2 regions of the Clostridium saccharoperbutylacetonicum N1-4(HMT) genome follow, and region 1 is predicted to be linked to the other one. Evidence: a T-box and tRNA genes for the amino acid it is inferred to sense, from the RefSeq annotation. Region 1 holds a T-box; the other holds one or more tRNA genes.
The links. The T-box of region 1 lies ahead of leuS (leucine--tRNA ligase). A T-box ahead of a tRNA ligase gene usually reads a tRNA of that ligase, here a tRNA-Leu.
Positions count from the first base shown of each region.

Region 1 (10,165 bases):
AACATAAATAATAAAAAAAATCTATGTACATACAATAGAATAAGGTATGCTAAAAAAATAGGGAGGAAATATGAATGATAAATCGAAAATTTTTTTCTGTTTTAATAATATTTATAATACTTTTTTTAATAAGCTGCACCACTAAAAAAACAAGTCAAACTGATAATGTGGAACAAATTCAAAACGAAGCTTCTGCTGAATCAACCAATACTAAACTTAATATAGACTTTAATACCTTTAATGGTTTTGATATGATTCAAGATAATGTTAAATTTATAATTAATGGAAAAACTTTAACACTCAAACTTCCAATTTATTTAGATAAAAACAGACATTACATATGCTTAAATGAATTTATCGAACAGTTAAATGGAAAAATTAGTAAAATAAATAATTTATTACGTATTGAGATTGATAATAAATTTTATTTAATTGATTTATCTCAAAATACAGTTAAATTTCTAAACAACGAATTTACATTGAAGAAAAAATTATTAAATGATGAAAATATATATTATATAAGTTTTTTTGATTTTTCTCATATATTTAACCTCTATACTAGGTGGGATAAAAATAATAAGATAATAAATTGTAAGATAAATGGTTTCGATAACACAAAACCTGCTCCATATAAATCCAAAATAAATCAAATAGGCCTTATTCGTTTTGAAGATGTAGGTTTATCTTCCCAATCTTATTCTAAAGATTATTTTGAAAAGCTCCGTATAATGGCAAATTATATGTATCAAAAAAATATTCCTTACCACATTGCATGGATTCCAAGATACGTTATTCCTAACCAAGGAATTGATAATGATCCATTAACCAAAAATAATTTTGAAATTGCCGAAATGGTATACAGTTTAGATTATTTTACTGCACATAATGGAATAATCGGCCTTCATGGCTACACTCATCAGTTAGGTGATGTTGAATCTGGGATAGGTTTTGAATTTGGAAAATATGATCCTTCTGTAAAAAATTTTGAAGAAAAAATCCAAAAAGCTATTAACACCGCTTCATATTTAGATATACCAATAGGTTTCTTTGAAGCACCACATTATGAAATTACGCCAACACAAAATAAAATAGCAGAAAAGTATTTTAAAATATTATACTATCCATTTAATGATTTTGGTCGAAATAAAGCTGATTTAACAAAGCCCCAACTTAGTCCATATAATAAAACTTCTTACTATATTTCAACTCCGCTTGACTATATTCCTATTGGTAAAGAAGAGCTTACTTTAAATAAAATAGATAAAAATAATAATAAAGCTATAATGGGAAGTGTATTTTTTCATCCACTTTTAGAAAATGATTGTATCACTTTAGCAGAAGATAAAAATTCTGCTCCAACTTTTACATATATTGAAAATTCAAATTTTAAAAAATTAATAACTATCTTAGAGAAAAAAGGATATAGGTTCATTAAAGTAACAGATCTTTAAAAAGAAAATTTTTTATAGAATATGTACCTGCTAAAATTGGTCACAAAACAAGTTGAGGCACATATCCTGTTTAAAATAATATTATCCTCGTTGCAGTTCTCAAATCATTATTTTATTAATGAAAATAGCAAATTTATTATAGAATTGGAGATACCAACCTTATTAGAGATTCTTTAATTTTAAGTGAAATACTTCTGTTATTATAAACTTCCTTTGTTATTTCTTCTGACTCGTCAATATCTCTGAAGAATTGATTTTCCCCATCTATAGCAATCCTATTATCAAAAATAAATGCATTTACTTCAAAATTAAGCTTAAAACTTCTAATATCAAAATTAGCAGTTCCTATACTCATTACTGTACCATCAGCAATTATTGTTTTTGCATGAATAAATCCATTTTGGTAACTATACACCTTTATTCCCGCTTCTAAAAGTTCACCTACATAAGAACTTGCAGCCCACTGCATGAAAAAATGATCTGGTTTACCAGGTATTATTATTCTTACATCTACTCCTGATAATGCAGATATTTTCAAAGACTCCAATATAGGTGTATCCAAAACTAAATATGGAGTTTCTAGATATAAGCTCTTTTTTGCATTATTTATTAATTTTAAATAAGCATTTCTTATGTATTCTTCTTTATGATCTGGCCCACTTGTTACAATCTGTATTCCTACATCACCAAAATCTTTTGGAAATTCTTTTTCATATTTGTTGTAATTACTAATTTCTTCTTTTGAAGCATGACACCAATCAAGCAAAAACCGTTCATTTAAATCACTAACAGCTTCACCTTGAATTCTTACATGAGTATCTCTCCAAAAACCAATATTTTTATCTTTATTTATATATTCTTCTCCAACATTATATCCACCAACATATCCATATCTACCATCAATTACTACTATCTTTCTATGGTTTCTATAGTTTATACGAGTATTTATATGAGGCAAAATTCCTGGGAAAAATAATGCATATTTTCCTTTAGCATTCAAATAATTTTTAAGAACCTTTTTAGTTAACATACGAGACCCCATGCTGTCAACTAAAAGCCTAACCTCTACTCCACTCTTAGCCTTTTTCGCAAGTTCTTCAAGGATAGTCTTCCCAAGTGAGTCTGCTTTAAAAATGTAATACTCTATATGAATATATTTTTTAGCTTTTCTGATGTCTTGTATTAATTGTTTAAACTTATCTTCACCATTTATGAAAACTCTCACCTTATTATTCGTTGTGTAATTTGCTCCTGAATGATTGAAATTTAGCTTTCTTAAATCTATAAACTTTTCTCCACCATCATGTACATGATAGGTTGATTCATAGGTATCAAGTAAATTTTTTCTTTTATTTTCATCTATTCTTATTTTTTTCTTGAAAATCTTTTGCCTGCTTAAATTTTGACCAAGTAAAATATAAATCCAAAATCCAATGCCTGGCAAAATCATTACTATTAAAAGCCATGCCCATGTTGTAGTCGGATCTTTTCTTTCTAAAAAAATAAGTGAAAATGCAAATATTATATTTAATATTAAAATTATAGTTATTAAGACTAAAATTATATCCATATATATCACTTTCTTCCCCTTTTAAAACTCTCTGTACCAATTATATTATATTTATATTTCAATTATCAATGTTCACTTATCAATTGTCAATTAATGACGAAGTCTCTATTAAATAGAATTCTTGACTTTTGTAGAAATTTTAATATATAATGTTATTAAAATTTTATATTATGCTATGAATAGGAGTATTAGTAATAGATATATCTTTAAGAGAGCTGTTGTATGGTGTAAAACAGTGTTATATTATTATGAACTTGCCTATGAGCTTACTTGTTCGAAGCAAGTACGGTAAAACCGTTAAAATATTAAGTGAGAAGAATTAACTTTGTTTTTCTTTTAATTAAGAGTGGTACCACGGAAATTATGCTTTCGTCTCTTTGCATAGAGATGAAAGCTTTTTTGCAGTTAACAGTTAATAATTTGTAGTTTTCAGTTATGGAACAAAATCCACTGGATTTTGAATAATTTATAATTTTTTTATCCTAAATTGTTATTTTGCAACTTTAACTGCTAACTGATTAAATCAGCATCTTGCTGGTTAAAATTATATTATATAAGACACAATCAAATAAATTTCTAGCAGTTATTCAGCTAACACTTTACAAATTGTAGAAATCATGTAATGATTCATCCTTCAACTGTAAATTGTGCACTGTAAACTGATTCAAAGGGGAGGCTACATAATGTCAAATTACGGAACTAAAATCGATGCCAAATGGCAAAAAATATGGGAAGAAAATGAAACTTATAAGTTTAATACTGAAAATTTAGATAAGAAGCTTTATACTCTTGAAATGTTTTCTTATCCATCAGGTGCTCAATTACATGCTGGGCACTGGTTTAACTATGGTCCAACAGATTCATGGGCAAGACTTAAGAGGATGCAAGGATATAACGTATTCCAACCAATGGGCTTTGATGCTTTTGGCTTACCTGCTGAAAACTATGCTATAAAAACAGGAATCCATCCTCAAGATTCTACTTTAAAGAATATTGAAACAATGGAAAAACAATTGAAATCTATGGGCGCAATGTTCAACTGGGAAAATGAAGTTGTTACTTGTCTTCCTGATTACTATAAATGGACTCAATGGTTATTCTTGAAGCTTTATGAAAAAGGGCTAGCTTATAGAAAAAAGGCTCCAGTAAATTGGTGTCCATCTTGCAACACAGTTTTAGCTAACGAACAAGTTGTCGATGGTGCTTGTGAAAGATGTAGCACTGAAGTTACAAAGAAAGACCTTACTCAATGGTTCTTTAAAATAACTGATTATGGCGATGAATTACTTGATAAACTAGATGATTTAGATTGGCCAGAAAAAACTAAATCTATGCAAAAGCACTGGATTGGAAGATCTTATGGTGCACAAGTTACTTTCAAAGTTAAAGATTCTGATTTAAAATTTGATGTCTTTACAACAAGAGTTGATACTTTAAATGGTGTTACTTATGTAGTTCTAGCACCTGAAAATAAATTAGTTGATAAGCTAACTCTTCCAGAATATAAGGCTGCTGTTGAAGAATATAAAGAAGCTGCTGCTAAACAATCTGAAATTGAACGACAATCAAATACAAAAGAAAAGACTGGTGTATTCACAGGAGCTTATGCTATAAATCCTATTAACGGAAAAGTAGTTCCTATTTGGATTTCTGATTATGTATTAGCTACTTACGGTACTGGATGCGTTATGGCAGTTCCTGCTCATGATGAAAGGGACTTTGCTTTTGCAACTAAATTTAATTTGCCAATAGAAAGAGTTATAACTGATAAAGATAACACTGACCCAGAACTTCCTTATTGTGAATATGGAGTGCTTGTTAACTCTGGTAAATTTGATGGTTTAACTACTGAGGAAGCTAAAAAGAAAATAGTTGAAGATTTAGAAAAAGATGAATTAGGACAAATGAAGATAAACTTCAGATTAAGAGACTGGTTAGTTTCAAGACAAAGATATTGGGGTGCTCCAATTCCAATTATATATTGTGAGACCTGCGGAATAGTTCCTGTTCCTGAAAAAGATCTTCCAGTAGAACTTCCTTATAATGTTGAATTTACTCCAGATGGTAAATCACCACTTGGAAAATCTGAAGAATTCGTAAATACAACTTGTCCTTGTTGTGGTAAGCCTGCTAAGAGAGAAGCTGACACTTTAGATACTTTTGTATGTTCTTCATGGTATTATTTAAGATATGCAGATAATAAAAATGCAGATGCACCTTTTGATCCAGAAAAAATCAACAAGATTCTTCCTGTGGATAAATATGTTGGTGGACCAGAACATGCCTGTATGCACTTATTATATGCGAGATTTATAACAAAAGCTTTAAGAGACATGGGATACCTAAACTTTGACGAACCATTCTTAAGTTTAACTCACCAAGGCTTAATTTTAGGACCAGATGGACTTAAAATGAGTAAATCAAAAGGAAATACAATTTCCCCAGATGACTACATTAAAGAATATGGTGCTGACGTATTTAGAATGTATCTAATGTTTGGCTTTGGATATACTGAAGGTGGAGCTTGGAGCGACGATGGTATTAAATCTGTAGGCAAATTTGTAGATAGAATTGAAAGGATACTTGATACTTGTAGAGCTATAATAGATTCAAATGAAAATGTTAAAGATTCCATAGATTCAGCTGAAAAAGAATTGAACTTCTGGAAGCATACTGCAATCAGAGGTGTTACTGAAGATGGAGATAAAATGCAATTTAACACTGCAATAGCAAGACTTATGGAACTTACTAATGCACTAAACAAATATACTCAAGAAAATGTTAAGAATGCAAATTTCTTAAAAGCAACTATAACTGATTTCGTAAAATTACTTGCACCATTTGCTCCTCACTTCGCTGAAGAACAATGGAGCTTACTTGGAAATACTTCAACAATCTTTAATGAGAGCTTCCCTGAATTTGATCCTTCAGCTTTAGTTAAAGATGAAGTTGAAATTGCTATACAAATTAATGGTAAGATAAAATCAAAAATCATGGTAGCTTCAAACTTAGATGAAGAAGGTATTAAAGCCGCTTCTTTAGAAAATGAAACTATTAAAGAAAATACTGAAGGTAAAAATATTGTTAAAGTTATTGTAATTAAAGGAAGACTTGTTAATATAGTTGTAAAATAAAAAAGTGGCCTCAAGGCCACTTTTTTTCATGTCTAACATCTTCCTAAGCATAAGTATTAATTATGTTACCACTTTCCTCATCGGAAACTTGTGTTGTTGCATTTGCATTAGTATTTACCTTTACATTTTTTTCACCAGTTGGTTTTTCTGGTGGCTTTGATGGTGGTGCTGCTTTACTTGTGTTGCTAGATTTTTTTTGTTCAATTTGTGATTCAATATTTTGAATTTGTGATTGAATTTGTTTAGCCTTTGATTGCTTTGTTTTCTCATCATCATTACTTGATTGAATTTCTTGTAGTTGCTTCTCTAAACTTTCTTTTTGTTTTTCAAGAGCACTTGTATCACTACTTGTGCTACTTGTAGAAGTATATGATGTACTTGTCATTGACGATATTGATGAAATACTCATTATATTCCTCCCTCATATAATTATGAATTTATTAAAAACTTTTAAAGCTCATTGTTGCTTCAAAAGCACTGCTAATAGCATCTGCTTGATCCTGTGTTATTGTTCCTGCTGATATTAGGCCACTTAATGGATTTGTTTTATTAGTTGTCTCTTGATTATTTCTTGCCTCATGTGATTTCATTAATTCTTCAAAAACACTTTCAATTGCATCCTCTTGGGCTTGAGTTATTGTCCCTGCTGTTACCAAACTATCCAATGGATTTGTTTTTGTACTTGTACTGGTTGTACTTGAACTTGATTTATCTGCATCCCTTGCTGCATCTAATGTACTTTTAATTGAATCTGCTTGATCTTGGGTTATTGTTCCTGCAGTTATTAAGCTTTCTAAAGGGTTTTGAGATTTAGTTATATTGCTGTAGGTTCCTGAAGTTTGAATTTCTCTTCCCCTAGATTGAAAAACACTTTGAACAGCATTTGCTTGATCTTGAGTTATTGTTCCTGCTTCAACTAAGCTGCTCAATGGATTATTATTTGACAAGCTTTGTGTAGCATTCCCCATTGCTTGCATCCCTTGTTGACTTATTGAAACCAAATCATTTTCTTCTTGTCTTTTTTGCTGCTCTACCTTATATTGTTGTAAAGCTCTTGCTGATTGTATCCTTCTCTCAAGATACACTTCCATACTGTTTTGATTACTACTTATTGTGTTCATTATAATTCTCTCCTTTAACCTGCTTCCCTGCATATATTTTCTCCTATACTTATTTAATCGACATGTATTTCTTAAAATCTAACGTAGTGCTGTGGCAACTTTGTGGCAATTTTGTGGCAAAAGAGTTATAAGTAAAATTTAAAATAGCATTCGTATTTACATATGATAAAATATATTTTGAGGTGAATTAATTTCATGGATAAAAAATTAATATATATTGCTGACGATGAAATCAATATTTGTAATATAATAAAATCTTTTCTACTTAAAGAAGGCTTTGATGTTGAAATATTTACAAACGGACGTGATATCCTTGAAGCATTTAATAGAAGACAAGCTGATATGCTCATAATAGATATTATGATGCCTGAAATAGATGGATATGCTCTTTGTTCTTTAATAAGACTTAAAAGTTGTGTCCCAATAATAATTGTATCAGCCAAAGATACTGAATCTGATAAAATTACTGGTCTTAAACTTGGTGGAGATGATTATCTAACTAAACCTTTTAGTCCCTTGGAACTTATTGCTAGAATGAATAGTATTTTCAGACGAATAGACTTGGACAAAGCTCCTATCCAAAATAATCAAATTATGAAATTATTAGATGTATTAATAAATCTTAATACAAAAAAAGCTGAAGTTAACGGTTCCCCTTTAGCACTTACAGTAATGGAATTATCACTTCTTAATTATCTTATTCAAAACAAAAATAGAGCTGTCAGTAGAACTGAGCTTCTAGATAAAATATGGGGATTTGATAACAAAGTGGAAACTCGTGCTACGGATGATATGATAAAAAGAATAAGAAAAAAACTTACTTCTGCAAATTCGAAACTTAAAATACAAACTATTTGGGGTTTTGGTTTTTCAATACAAGATAATGACTAACACTAAAAAAACTATTAATACATAATAAGGACGGATATTATGAAGAGAGATACTATAAAATGGAGAATTTTTAAATATAACATTATTATTATTATTATGCTAATTACATTTACCACGATAATTTTCAATGTAGCTGTTCGTATATACATAGAAAAAAATCTTGTTACACAATTAGATAAAATAGCCTCAAATGCTGAAATTACAGCTCTTAAACATGGTCCTGATTTTTTTAAACAAGCACCTCCACCACCTCCTAATGATTCACAAGATATAAATCCATTTCCTCAAAATACTAAGCCTGATGAATTACCCCTTACTGATTCACAAGGTACTAATGAACTTTTTAGATATTATTTCATGTTAGATCATTCACTTAAAGAACCACTAACTTTACTAAATGCAGACTTCATTTTAATTGATCAAAATGAAAATAGAATTACTCCTTTTCCTGACAGATATATTTCTGATGATTTTATGAAACAATTAAAAAACAAACTTTACAATTCAAAAAAACTTGAGCAAGAAGATTATTTAAATTTTCATGTAGCTAGCACTGAATACATAGCTATTATTAAATCTGTATCTGATAAAAATTCCTTTGGACTAGGCTGGATAATAATATATTCAAATGTTGAAAAAATAAATCAATTACAGATAGGTATAAATTTAATTCTTTCTCTTATTCTTATTTTCTGTGCATTAGTTACTGTTATTTTTTCGTCACGTATATCAAAAAAAATTTGTACACCATTTGATAATCTAAATGAATATATCCGTGCTATATCAGAAAGAAATTTCGGTAATAAAATTGAAATGCCTGTTTATGAAGAATTACATGAATTTATAAATAATATTAATATTATGTCTGAAAAACTTGAAACCTATGACAAAGCACAAAAGACTTTTTTGCAAAATGTGTCTCACGAATTTAGAACACCACTTATGTCTATACAAAGTTATACTGAAGGTATTAAATATGACGTTATTGATAGTGATAATGCTGTAGAAATTATATTATCAGAAATAAAACGTATGACAAGACTAGTAGAAGATTTACTATATTTATCACGCCTTGATGCAATTGAAGAAAATTATAATTATGCAAATATAAACTTTAATGAATTAATAAATAAATGTATAGAGCATATAAGTTGGTTGGCTAAAAAAAATAATATCACAATTAGAAGTAATTTACTCACTAAACTTATTGAAATTAATGGCGATGAAGAAAAACTTTTGAGAGCAATTGATAATATTATTAGTAATTGTATAAGATATGCAAAAAGCACTGTTACTATTGAATTTAATCTTATATGTGATGATAAAGTTCAACTTATATTATATGATGACGGACCAGGTTTTATGGATATAGACCTTCCTAATATATTCGATAGATTTTATAAAGGAGAAAAGGGACATTTTGGACTAGGATTATCTATTAGTAAAAATATTATTGAAAAATTGAATGGAAGTATCAAAGCAGAAAATTCACTTACTGGTGCAAAGTTTATAATAGAGCTACCCAATCTACATAAAAATTAAACTTTTATAACAATTTTATGAAAAACCATAAATTTTTTGTTAAAAATATTAAGAGAGAGTTCACTCCTACTTTTCCATGCTACAACCTTAGATTGGCAAGTTAAAATAGAATGAGCTCTCTTCAACTGTATCAAAGCTTTATGAATTTAATATTTCTTTAAACTGAAAAAGTATTCCTTTTACTTTTTCTTCATCTAATGGTTTGTAAGTTTCAATATATCTTGAAACATCAAGAGCTTCATAAGCCCTTTTACTCATAGCTACCCAATTTTCAGGTATATATACCCATATTATATCTTCATATTTACAGCTTAATAAAAAATGTTCTAATCCATAAAACGCATATTCTTCAATTTCATGTATTTTATTGAAATCAATATAATCTTTAACGACCTCTGATGTTAATTGATCTTTATGAGAATTTACATAAAAAAAATCAAAAATTTCTCTTGAAGC
Region 1 covers NC_020291.1:5,891,641-5,901,805, forward strand. The annotation lists gene CSPA_RS25835 (DUF2334 domain-containing protein) at 75-1,451, shown strand; gene cls (cardiolipin synthase) at 1,588-3,021, opposite strand; T-box leader at 3,188-3,401, shown strand; gene leuS (leucine--tRNA ligase) at 3,705-6,155, shown strand; gene CSPA_RS25850 (FlxA-like family protein) at 6,199-6,564, opposite strand; gene CSPA_RS25855 (hypothetical protein) at 6,596-7,276, opposite strand; gene CSPA_RS25860 (response regulator transcription factor) at 7,472-8,167, shown strand; gene CSPA_RS25865 (sensor histidine kinase) at 8,207-9,709, shown strand; gene CSPA_RS25870 (hypothetical protein) at 9,848-10,165, opposite strand, start outside.

Region 2 (10,165 bases), 760 kb from region 1:
GAAGTGTTATGAATTTAATTGATTCTATTTTGGTGCCACAGAAGTTGTTGGAAGCTGGTTTTACTAGTACACAAGCCACTGTATTATATGCTCAATTAACAGGTAAAGCATCTGTAATTATAAATATTCCACTAACTATTTCTATGGCGATATGTACATCATTAATTCCTATTATAGCTGAAAATTATATACTAAAAAGACAAGCAGATGTTAGAAGTAAAGTGGATATATCTATGAAAATGGCATCTGTAATTGCAATACCTTGTACCTTTGGTCTTTTCTTCTTGGCAGAACAAGTAATGAAACTAATTTTTCCAAAAATGTTTGATGGGATAGAAATATTAAGATATCTATCTTTGTCAATCCCATTTATAATAATTACTCAAACTACAACTGCTATATTGCAAGGCACTGGAAATTATATAAAACCAGTTCTTAATCTCCTAGCTGGATGTATAATCAAGATTGTATTAACCTGTATTTTAGTATCTACAGAAAGATTTAATATATATGGAGCAGTCATAGCTAGCTGCAGTGCATATATAATAGTGAGTATATTAAACATAATAACAATGAAGTTTACATTAAAAGTTAAACTGAATTTTTACGAAATATTAATAAAACCAACGTATGCAGCTGCAATTATGATGTTGCTTGTATTAATAAGTTATAATATTATATATAAAAATACAATAAGTAATGGCATAGCTTGCTTAATATCAATATTTTTAGGTATGATAATATATATTATATTAATAATTGTACTTAAAGTATTTGATGTTAGTGAAATAAAGAATAGATTTAAAAGAAGATAAAAGGAGAGTAATCTGATGATTAAAATAGTGGGATTAGGACCAGGAGATAAAGATGCATTGACTATAGGAACTGTATATGAATTTGAAAATACTAAAAATATTTTCTTAAGAACAGAAAAGCATCCAACAGTTGACTACTTAATTGAAAAAGGAATTAAGTTTGAAACATATGATAATGTTTATGAAAATACAGAAAATTTTGATGAAGTGTATTTAAACATAGCTAATGATTTGCTTGTGAAGCATAATAGTTTAGGAGATTTAATATATGGGGTGCCAGGACATCCATTAGTAGCAGAAAAATCAGTATTTAATTTAATAGAATTATGTAAAGAGAACAACGTGGAATATAAGATAATACCAGCTGTGAGTTTTATTGATGCTATGATTGAAAGCATAAAAATAGATCCAATTGAAGGCTTGAAAGTTATAGATGCATTTGATATTGGAAATCAAATATTAGATAAGCGTATAGGAACGATTATAACACAGGTATATAATCAATTAATAGCCTCAGAAGTTAAGTTGAAATTGCTTGATCAATATAATGATGAAACAGATATTTATTATGTAAGAGCAGCAGGTATAAAGGGTCAAGAAAGCATAAGAAAAATTCCTTTGTTTGAATTAGATATGCAAGAAGATATAGATTATTTAACATCAGTATACATTCCAAAAGATATGAATAATAAAAAAGATTTTAATGATCTTTTAGATATAATAGAGATATTAAGGGGAGAAAATGGTTGCCCATGGGATAGAGAACAAACTCACGAATCTCTTAAGAAATCTTTAGTAGAAGAAAGTTATGAGGTTATAGATGCAATAGATCAAGCTGATGATGATTCATTAATTGAAGAATTAGGAGATGTATTACTGCAAGTTGTTTTTCATGCATCTATAGGCAAAGAGGATGGATATTTTGATATAAATGACGTTATAGGAGCAATTTGTGATAAGATGATAAGCAGACATCCGCATGTTTTTAAAAGATCTAGTGAATTGAACTCTTCAGAAGAAGTATTAGTAAAGTGGGATGATTTAAAGAAAAAAGAAAAAGGGTATAATACTATTACAGAAGAAATGAATGGAATAACAAAAGGGTTGCCAGCACTTTTAAGAGCTCACAAAGTTCAAGAAAAAGCAAAAAAAGTTGGATTTGATTTTGAAGATATAAGTTTTGCAATAAATAAGGTAAAAGAAGAACTTAAAGAGGTAATTGATGTATATAATACAGAAAATGTGGAGAAAATAACAGAAGAAGTTGGAGATTTACTATTTTCATGTGTTAATGTTGCTAGATTTTTAAAGGTTGATGAAGAAGTGGCATTAAATTATACTATAGACAAGTTTATAAAAAGATTTGCTTATATTGAAAGCGTTGCAAAGGAAAAAAACATTGAATTAACTAACACAAGTTTGGATGAAATGGATAAACTTTGGGAAATTTCAAAAAAAATAGATTAATATTTCAATTTAATAAAGGAATTTTCTAATTTATGCAGAATAATACTTTATAAAAGAACTATATTGTAACGATTTATTGGATTATTTAGTTATATGTAGCAAAAGAAAGCGTTTTTCTATAGACGGTTAGCTAAAGAGGTTATATAATAAAGAGGTGCAATTTAGTACATAAAGAAAACAGTTAAAAATATAAAACTGGATTTTTAAGGAGGATGTTATTGTGAATAAAGCAGAATTAATTACTAGCATGGCAGAAAAAAGTAAATTAACAAAAAAAGATGCAGAATTAGCGCTAAAGGCTTTAATTGAAAGTGTTGAAGAAGCACTAGAAAAGGGTGAAAAAGTTCAATTAGTTGGATTTGGAACTTTTGAAACAAGAGAAAGAGCTGCTAGAGAAGGAAGAAATCCTAGAACTAAGGAAGTTATAAAAATTCCTGCAACTACAGTTCCAGTATTCAAAGCTGGTAAAGAATTTAAAGATAAAGTAAATAAGTAATAAAATTAAATTTACACAGCGTAAATGTGAGCCCGAGTTTTCTCGGGTTCTTTTAATAAAGGAGAAAAGTATGAGGCTAGATAAATATTTAAAAGTATCGCGTATCATAAAGAGAAGAACTGTTGCTAAGGAAGTATGTGAAAGCGGGAGAATATTGATAAATGATAAGCAGGCAAAACCTTCTACATCAGTAAAAGAAGGAGATATTATTCAAATAACATTTGCAAATAGGATTTTAAAAGCTGAGATAATTAACATAGCTGAACATGTTAAAAAAGAAGATGCAAAAGAAATGTATGTGATTATTGAAGGGGAAGAAGATAAGGAGTAGAAAAAGTGAAATGCTTATCTACTCTTTTTACGTAAGAAATAAAAAATACTTAACTTATTAAAGGTTCTGAATTCTAAATTGAAATAGACAAACATATATTATATAAGAAAAAATAAATGGAGGAATCTTTAATGGAGAAAAAAGTGGAAAATAAAGTTGAAGATAATAGATGTAATTTATTTTTAGAGAATAGAAAAAAAATAACTTTAAGTGGTGTAATTGAAGTTATAAGTTTTGATGAATTAAAAATTGATTTAACCACTAGTTTAGGTAATTTAACTATTAAGGGAGAAGATCTAAAAATGAATAAGTTAGATGTGCAGAATGGTGACGTTATAATAGCTGGAAATATTGGATCTGTAGTTTATAATGGGAAGGTATCTAAAAAAAGTAATGAAACTATAATAAGTAAATTATTTAAGTAGGTAGTAGTATGCCATTAGAATTAAATATGCAGATCAATCTTGTTATTTATAGTGTAATTGGAGGTATTATAACGGGAATATTATTTGATATATATAGAGTGATACGAGGACTAAATTCTTTTAAAATATTGAATGTGATAGAAGATATGCTTTTTTGTGTACTTATTGCGTTGATAGTATTTTCTTTTCTCTTATATATTAATTATGCTTTTTTAACTCCGTATGTATATATTTTTATAGTGATTTCTACTTTATTATACTTTAGACTTCTAAGTAAATATTTTTATAAAAGTGAAATAATAATAGCTAAGTTATTTTATAAATTAATTCGAATACTATTAAAAAATATAAGGTATCCATTAAAAATGATTGCGTATAAAATTGCTGATAGAAAGAAATAAGAAAAAATTACTTGAATAATAGCAATATAGTGATTACAATAGATTTAAGAGAATTTACAAAATAGAGGTTCTATAGATGAAAAAAAAGTTAATATTAAAAAGAGTAATAATTGTTGGATTTATTGTGTTCTTTGCGTTTAGTTACATTAGGCAAAGTATAACAATAAGTAGGATTCAAAAAGAAATAGATAGTAAGCAACTGCAATTAGATGAGATTAATCAAAAAAACCAAAGACTTCAGGATGAGGCTGAAAAAATCAATTCCGATTCTCCTGATTATCTTGAAAAATTGGCAAGGGAGAGGCTTGGGATGATTAAACCTGGCGAAAAAGTTGTTAATAGTGAGACAACAAATAAAAATTCTAATTAGCTTTTAGTATATAGAAAGATGTGTAAAGCTCGATAATTATAGTAACTATTAAATTGCATTTCTAATTAAAGAACATACTTATAATTTAGTTTGTTCTTATAATTTATATATTTTAAAATTTAAGGAGGAGTCTTTTAAACATGACCTTATTGGCAGGAAACATAGTAGAGGGCACAGTGATAAACATTACGAATTTTGGAGCTTTTATTGAGGTTGAAGGCAAAACTGGATTAGTTCATATTTCAGAAGTTGCGGATTCTTACGTAAAGGATATTAGGGAACATCTTAACGAGCAAGATAAAGTGAAGGTAAAAGTTATCTCAATAGATGACAATGGGAAAATTAGTCTTTCAATAAAACAAGCAAATGTTCAAAGAAAATCAGTTAAACCAGCAGAAATTGATTGGAAGGCAACTGATAAGAAGAAACCTTCTAATTCGGGGAACTTTGAAGATATTATGTCTAAATTCTTAAAAGATAGTGAAGAAAGAATGCAGGATGTAAAGAAGCATCAAGAATTTAAGGGAAAAGGTGGAAAGAAAGGTTATTAGATTTTTTAGTTGCAATAAATATTTATAGATGGAATTATTTTGAATTTGATGTGCAGAATATAGTTTGTAAGTGTATGCTTTAAAACTTGTTCTGCACTAATTAATTTGTTTGATTTATTATAAATTTTGATTTGAATTACGTCATATATTTTTTATAATAAAAAGATGTTGACAGTATAATAATTATATATTATAATTAGCTTTGTTGTTGACACTTAGTTGATAGCAAAGTGTGCCGAAGTGGCGGAACTGGCAGACGCACAGGACTTAAAATCCTGCGGTGGTTAAACACCGTACCGGTTCGATTCCGGTCTTCGGCACCATAATAAAATATAAAATAACGCGGGGTGGAGCAGTTGGTAGCTCGTCGGGCTCATAACCCGAAGGTCGTAGGTTCAAGTCCTGCCCCCGCAACCATTAATATGGCGGAATAGCTCAGCTGGCTAGAGCACTCGGTTCATACCCGAGGTGTCGTAGGTTCAAGTCCTATTTCCGCTACCATGTGTGCCGAAGTGGCGGAACTGGCAGACGCACAGGACTTAAAATCCTGCGGTGGTTAAACACCGTACCGGTTCGATTCCGGTCTTCGGCACCATAATAAAATATAGAATAACGCGGGGTGGAGCAGTTGGTAGCTCGTCGGGCTCATAACCCGAAGGTCGTAGGTTCAAGTCCTGCCTCCGCAACCAAAATAAAGAATAATTTTTATTATGAAATATTAAAATGTCGTAATTATATACATGATGTGATTAGAATATGCCGAAGTGGCGGAACTGGCAGACGCACAGGACTTAAAATCCTGCGGTGGTTAAACACCGTACCGGTTCGATTCCGGTCTTCGGCACCAAAAGATTTAAGCAAAAGCTTAGGTCTTTTTTTGTTATTAAGTATATTTGCAAAAAGTTATAAAGTAATTTCGTCATTTGATAATTTATAAGTGTCAATAAATAAACAGCGTGGTCGTTTTGTTGCGGTTAGTAAGAGAAGTTTGAATAGGTGTAGAGTACTATTCATGCTTTTTTATTTTTATGAAAAAATAATTATATATAAACTACTAATAAGGCAAGATTAACGACAAAATAATTATGTGGAGTAAAAGTTATAAATTAACCTGTATACCCGCTTTTTCATGGAGGTGCACAGAGTTTTTAGTAAAATTTATGATAAGGAAAATAACATATTAAATAATTGTATATTAGTGAATTTTAGATGAAGTTGTCCAACGAATTTTTAATTAGTGAAACACCTTATGACATATATCGTAAAATATAGATGCTATAATCATATTACATTATTTGGAAATGAGGCGAGCTGATGTGCAGTATGGGTTAGGTGTAGACAAATATCAAGAGATAAACAAAGTGACAAATGTAAAAAGGAACATAGGGATAAAAACATCTTTAGTAAGATTATGCACTATTTTGATAGCTGGGATTTTACTTGGAAGAGTAAGTTTGTTATTAAATCAATCAGATAGAAGTGGAATAGCTCCGATTGGATTAGCTTATTTAATAGCTATTGTTACAAAGGGAAATAAAAAAGACAATTTTGCAGCAGCAACGGGAGTTGCCATGGGATATTTATCAATAAATAATCTATTAACAGATGGATATGCATATGTAACCTCTGTATTTTTAATAATGATATATTATACTTCTATACCAACAACAAGGAAAAGAAAGAGGGAGTTAATAGGTTTTATTATCATTTTAATCAGTTTCTTTTTTTATGGTCTTTGGATTAGTAAATATGAACTGGGAATAGATATAACTTTGAGCATAATAGAAACATTAATTATTGTACCAATATATTATGTTATAAAATATGCGATAAATTCTCTAGAAGTAATTAATACTAGTTATTTATATTCATCTGAAGAGTTAGTTAGTATAAGTATGTTTTTATGCTTATTAATTGCAGGGATAGGAAACGTTGATTTTGTTGATTATTCAATAAGAAATATATGTGCATTAACATTAGTTCTGGTAATTGCCTATATAGGAGGAGCTACATATGGAGCTATGATTGGAGTTTTAATGGGAATAATGATTGGGATTGCATCTAATAACATGATGTATAGTGTGGCTTTTTTTGGTGTTGGAGGACTGATAATTGGAATATTTAAAGATACAGGAAAAATATTTTCAATACTTTCAAGTATAATAATTTATTCTGCACTGGCGTTATATTCAAATTCAGTAACCTTAAAGTTGGCTGTTGAGGTCTTAGCTAGTTCTTTTTTATTCTTATGCATACCAAAGCTTATATATGAAAGTATTGAAATTGAGATAAATCCATATGTAAAAAAGGCATCTTTAGGGGAAATTCAATTGAATTCAATGAAAGAGGAATTTACTTTTAAGTTAAAAGAATTAACAAATGTACTGGCAAATGTGTCAAAGTGCTTACTCAATACTAATGATAATGAAAATTTATTGATTAAATCGAAAGGAAGTGCTTTAGTAGAGAATTTAGCAGATAGAAGTTGTTGCAACTGTGAGAATAGGATTTTATGCTGGAAAAAAGATTTTCATCAGACATTTAATGCATTTCAAATACTAATACAAAGATGTGAGGAGGGAAAATTAGAAATACCAGAATATTTACAAAAAAAATGTATTAAAAATTTTACGATTTTGAAATGTGCTGAATCAATTGTAAATAATTACAGTGTAAATGAAACAATAAAAAACAGGTTGGCAGAGGGGAGGGAGATATTATCAGAACATATATCCAATATATCTCGAACCTTAAACGATCTTCTAGGTAGCTTTAAGAAAGAAGTTAATATTGATGTAGAATTAGAAGGTATAACAAAACGAATTTTGAATAAAAATTTAATAAATTATAGTGATGTTTTTTGTTATGTGGATAAAAATGGTAGAAGTAAAATTAGAATAAATATGAATGATTATGAGAATTTTAATTATTGTGAAAAAAATATAGTATCATTGTTAAACAATAATCTTAATATTAGAGTTCGTATAGGAGATGATGGAAGTAGTATCGATACTGAAACAAATCAACGTATTATAAAAATAGAAGAAAAACCCAAATATCGTATGGTCTCTTATGTATCTGTTGAACCTAAAAGTGGAGAAAAGGAAATAGGAGATAGTTATAGTTTTGGAAGAGTTGTTGATGGATCATATATGACGATTTTAAGTGATGGAATGGGTTTTGGTCCAGAGGCGAAGGAAGAAAGTAAATCAACTGTTGATTTAGTAGAAAAACTTATGGAGGCTGGATTTGATGAAAACATAACAGTAAATACAGTTAATTCTATAATGGGAATGAGATTTGTAGAAAATGAAAAATATGCGACATTGGACTTGAGTAAAATTGATTTATATACTGGTCAAGGCGTTTTTGTGAAAATAGGTGCAGTCTCAAGCTTTATTAAGAGAGGGAGTGAGGTGAAGGTTATTAATTCAAAGAATTTGCCATTGGGACTTGTAGATGAGGTGGAGGTTGAAAGAATAAAAGAAGTTTTAAAGCCTGGTGATATATTGGTAAATATAAGTGATGGTGTTTTAGATATTGAAAGGTATAGCTTTGGAGAAGTAAGTTGGATTGAAGAGTATTTAAAGAATGTTAATGCGGGTCCTAGAGAACTATCTGAAAAAATATTAAATAGAGCGAAGAAATTAAGTGGAGGCATAGTTAAAGATGATATGACAGTAATAGTTTCAAAAATTTATTTGGATAGCTAAGGAGTATTGTTATTTTCCTATTTTATGAGATATTATAAATAGCTGTTTTAAAACTTTAGTGTATTATTAGTTTTGAAGCAGCTTTTATAATTTATATTAAAAAGGTTTGCAGAAAAAAATTAAGGCAATAATGTTTACATTGGAAAAATATATGCGTAAAATATATTATGCAGTATTATATAATAATAGGAGTGTTTATTTTTGGACAGAAAAGTACTATCTTATATTAGAGATAATAAGTTATTAAAAAGTAAGGATAAGATTTTAGTTGCTCTCTCTGGTGGCCCAGATTCTTTGTGTCTTTTGAATATTTTGCTGGAGTTAAGACAAGAATTAGATATTGAGATAGCAGCTGCGCATTTAAATCACCTTTTGAGAGGGGCAGATGCAATTGGTGATGAAGAATATGTAATTGATATTTGCAATACGATGGGGATAAAATGTTTTGTTAGACGTTTAGATATAAATATTTATGCTAAAGAACATAGATTATCATCTGAAATGGCAGGAAGAAAGGCTAGATATGATTTCTTTGAAGAAATTTCAGAAAAAGAGGGATTTAACAAAATTGCAACTGCACACAATGCAAATGATCAAGCTGAAACAATTTTATTTAGACTTATGAGAGGAACAGGACTCGATGGGCTTGGAGGAATTAAAGCTTCAAGAGATGGAAAGATAATAAGACCAATTTTGTGTTTATCAAGAAGTGAAGTAGAAGGATATATAGAATTAAAAAAATTAAATCCAAGAATTGATAAAACAAATTTTGAAAGGATTTATAACAGAAATAAAATAAGATTAGATATATTACCATATATGAAAGAAAATTTTAATGAGGACATAATAGATGCTTTGAATAGAATGGCTTTATTATTACAAAAGGACAATGAATTCATTGAAAATTTAGCTTTAAGTTTATACAATAAATATTGTATAGAGGATAGTGCTTATTTTATAATAAAAAAGGAAATATTTATTGAAGAAGAGCCTATAGCAACAAGAGTGTTAAGAAATGCATTAATAAAATATTCTAAGTCAAATTATGATTTTGAGATGAAGCATATATATGAAATTTTTCATTTAGCAAAAAAGAATTCAGGAAAGTTGATACATTTACCTAATGGTATTTATGCTGAGAATATCTATGGAGATATATACATAAAAAGTAAAGTAGAAAAGTATCATATAGATAATAAAATAGAAGATATAATTTTAGAAAAAAACAATATAAATACAAATGAAATTATATTAGATAATTTTATAGTTAAATTCGAAGTTATTACTGACTATGAAATGAGTCAGATAATTTCAAATCAAAATAAATTCACAAAATATTTTGATTTTGATAAAATTAAGAATAATATTTCAATGAGAAATAGAAGAAATGGTGATAAAATTATTCCTTTAGGCATGACTGGAAATAAGAAAGTAAAAGACATTTTTATTGATATGAAAATACCTAAAGATGAAAGAGATAGTATCCCTATTTTATGTTTTGATAATAAAATTGCTTGGATTATTGGAATAAAAATCTCTGAAGAATATAAAATTACAGATAAAAGTGGAAATATATTAAAAGTAGTTGTTGAAAGA
Region 2 covers NC_020291.1:124,328-134,492, forward strand. The annotation lists gene CSPA_RS00545 (putative polysaccharide biosynthesis protein) at 1-815, shown strand, start outside; gene yabN (bifunctional methyltransferase/pyrophosphohydrolase YabN) at 831-2,282, shown strand; gene CSPA_RS00555 (HU family DNA-binding protein) at 2,503-2,778, shown strand; gene CSPA_RS00560 (RNA-binding S4 domain-containing protein) at 2,849-3,109, shown strand; gene yabP (sporulation protein YabP) at 3,241-3,534, shown strand; gene yabQ (spore cortex biosynthesis protein YabQ) at 3,543-3,935, shown strand; gene CSPA_RS00575 (FtsB family cell division protein) at 4,012-4,305, shown strand; gene CSPA_RS00580 (S1 domain-containing RNA-binding protein) at 4,446-4,856, shown strand; tRNA gene CSPA_RS00585 (tRNA-Leu) at 5,091-5,179, shown strand; tRNA gene CSPA_RS00590 (tRNA-Met) at 5,198-5,273, shown strand; tRNA gene CSPA_RS00595 (tRNA-Met) at 5,281-5,357, shown strand; tRNA gene CSPA_RS00600 (tRNA-Leu) at 5,363-5,451, shown strand; tRNA gene CSPA_RS00605 (tRNA-Met) at 5,470-5,545, shown strand; tRNA gene CSPA_RS00610 (tRNA-Leu) at 5,615-5,703, shown strand; gene spoIIE (stage II sporulation protein E) at 6,173-8,569, shown strand; gene tilS (tRNA lysidine(34) synthetase TilS) at 8,771-10,165, shown strand, end outside.
Region 2: it has a tRNA-Leu gene. The T-box ahead of leuS (leucine--tRNA ligase) is inferred to sense a tRNA for this amino acid. The anticodon was not compared.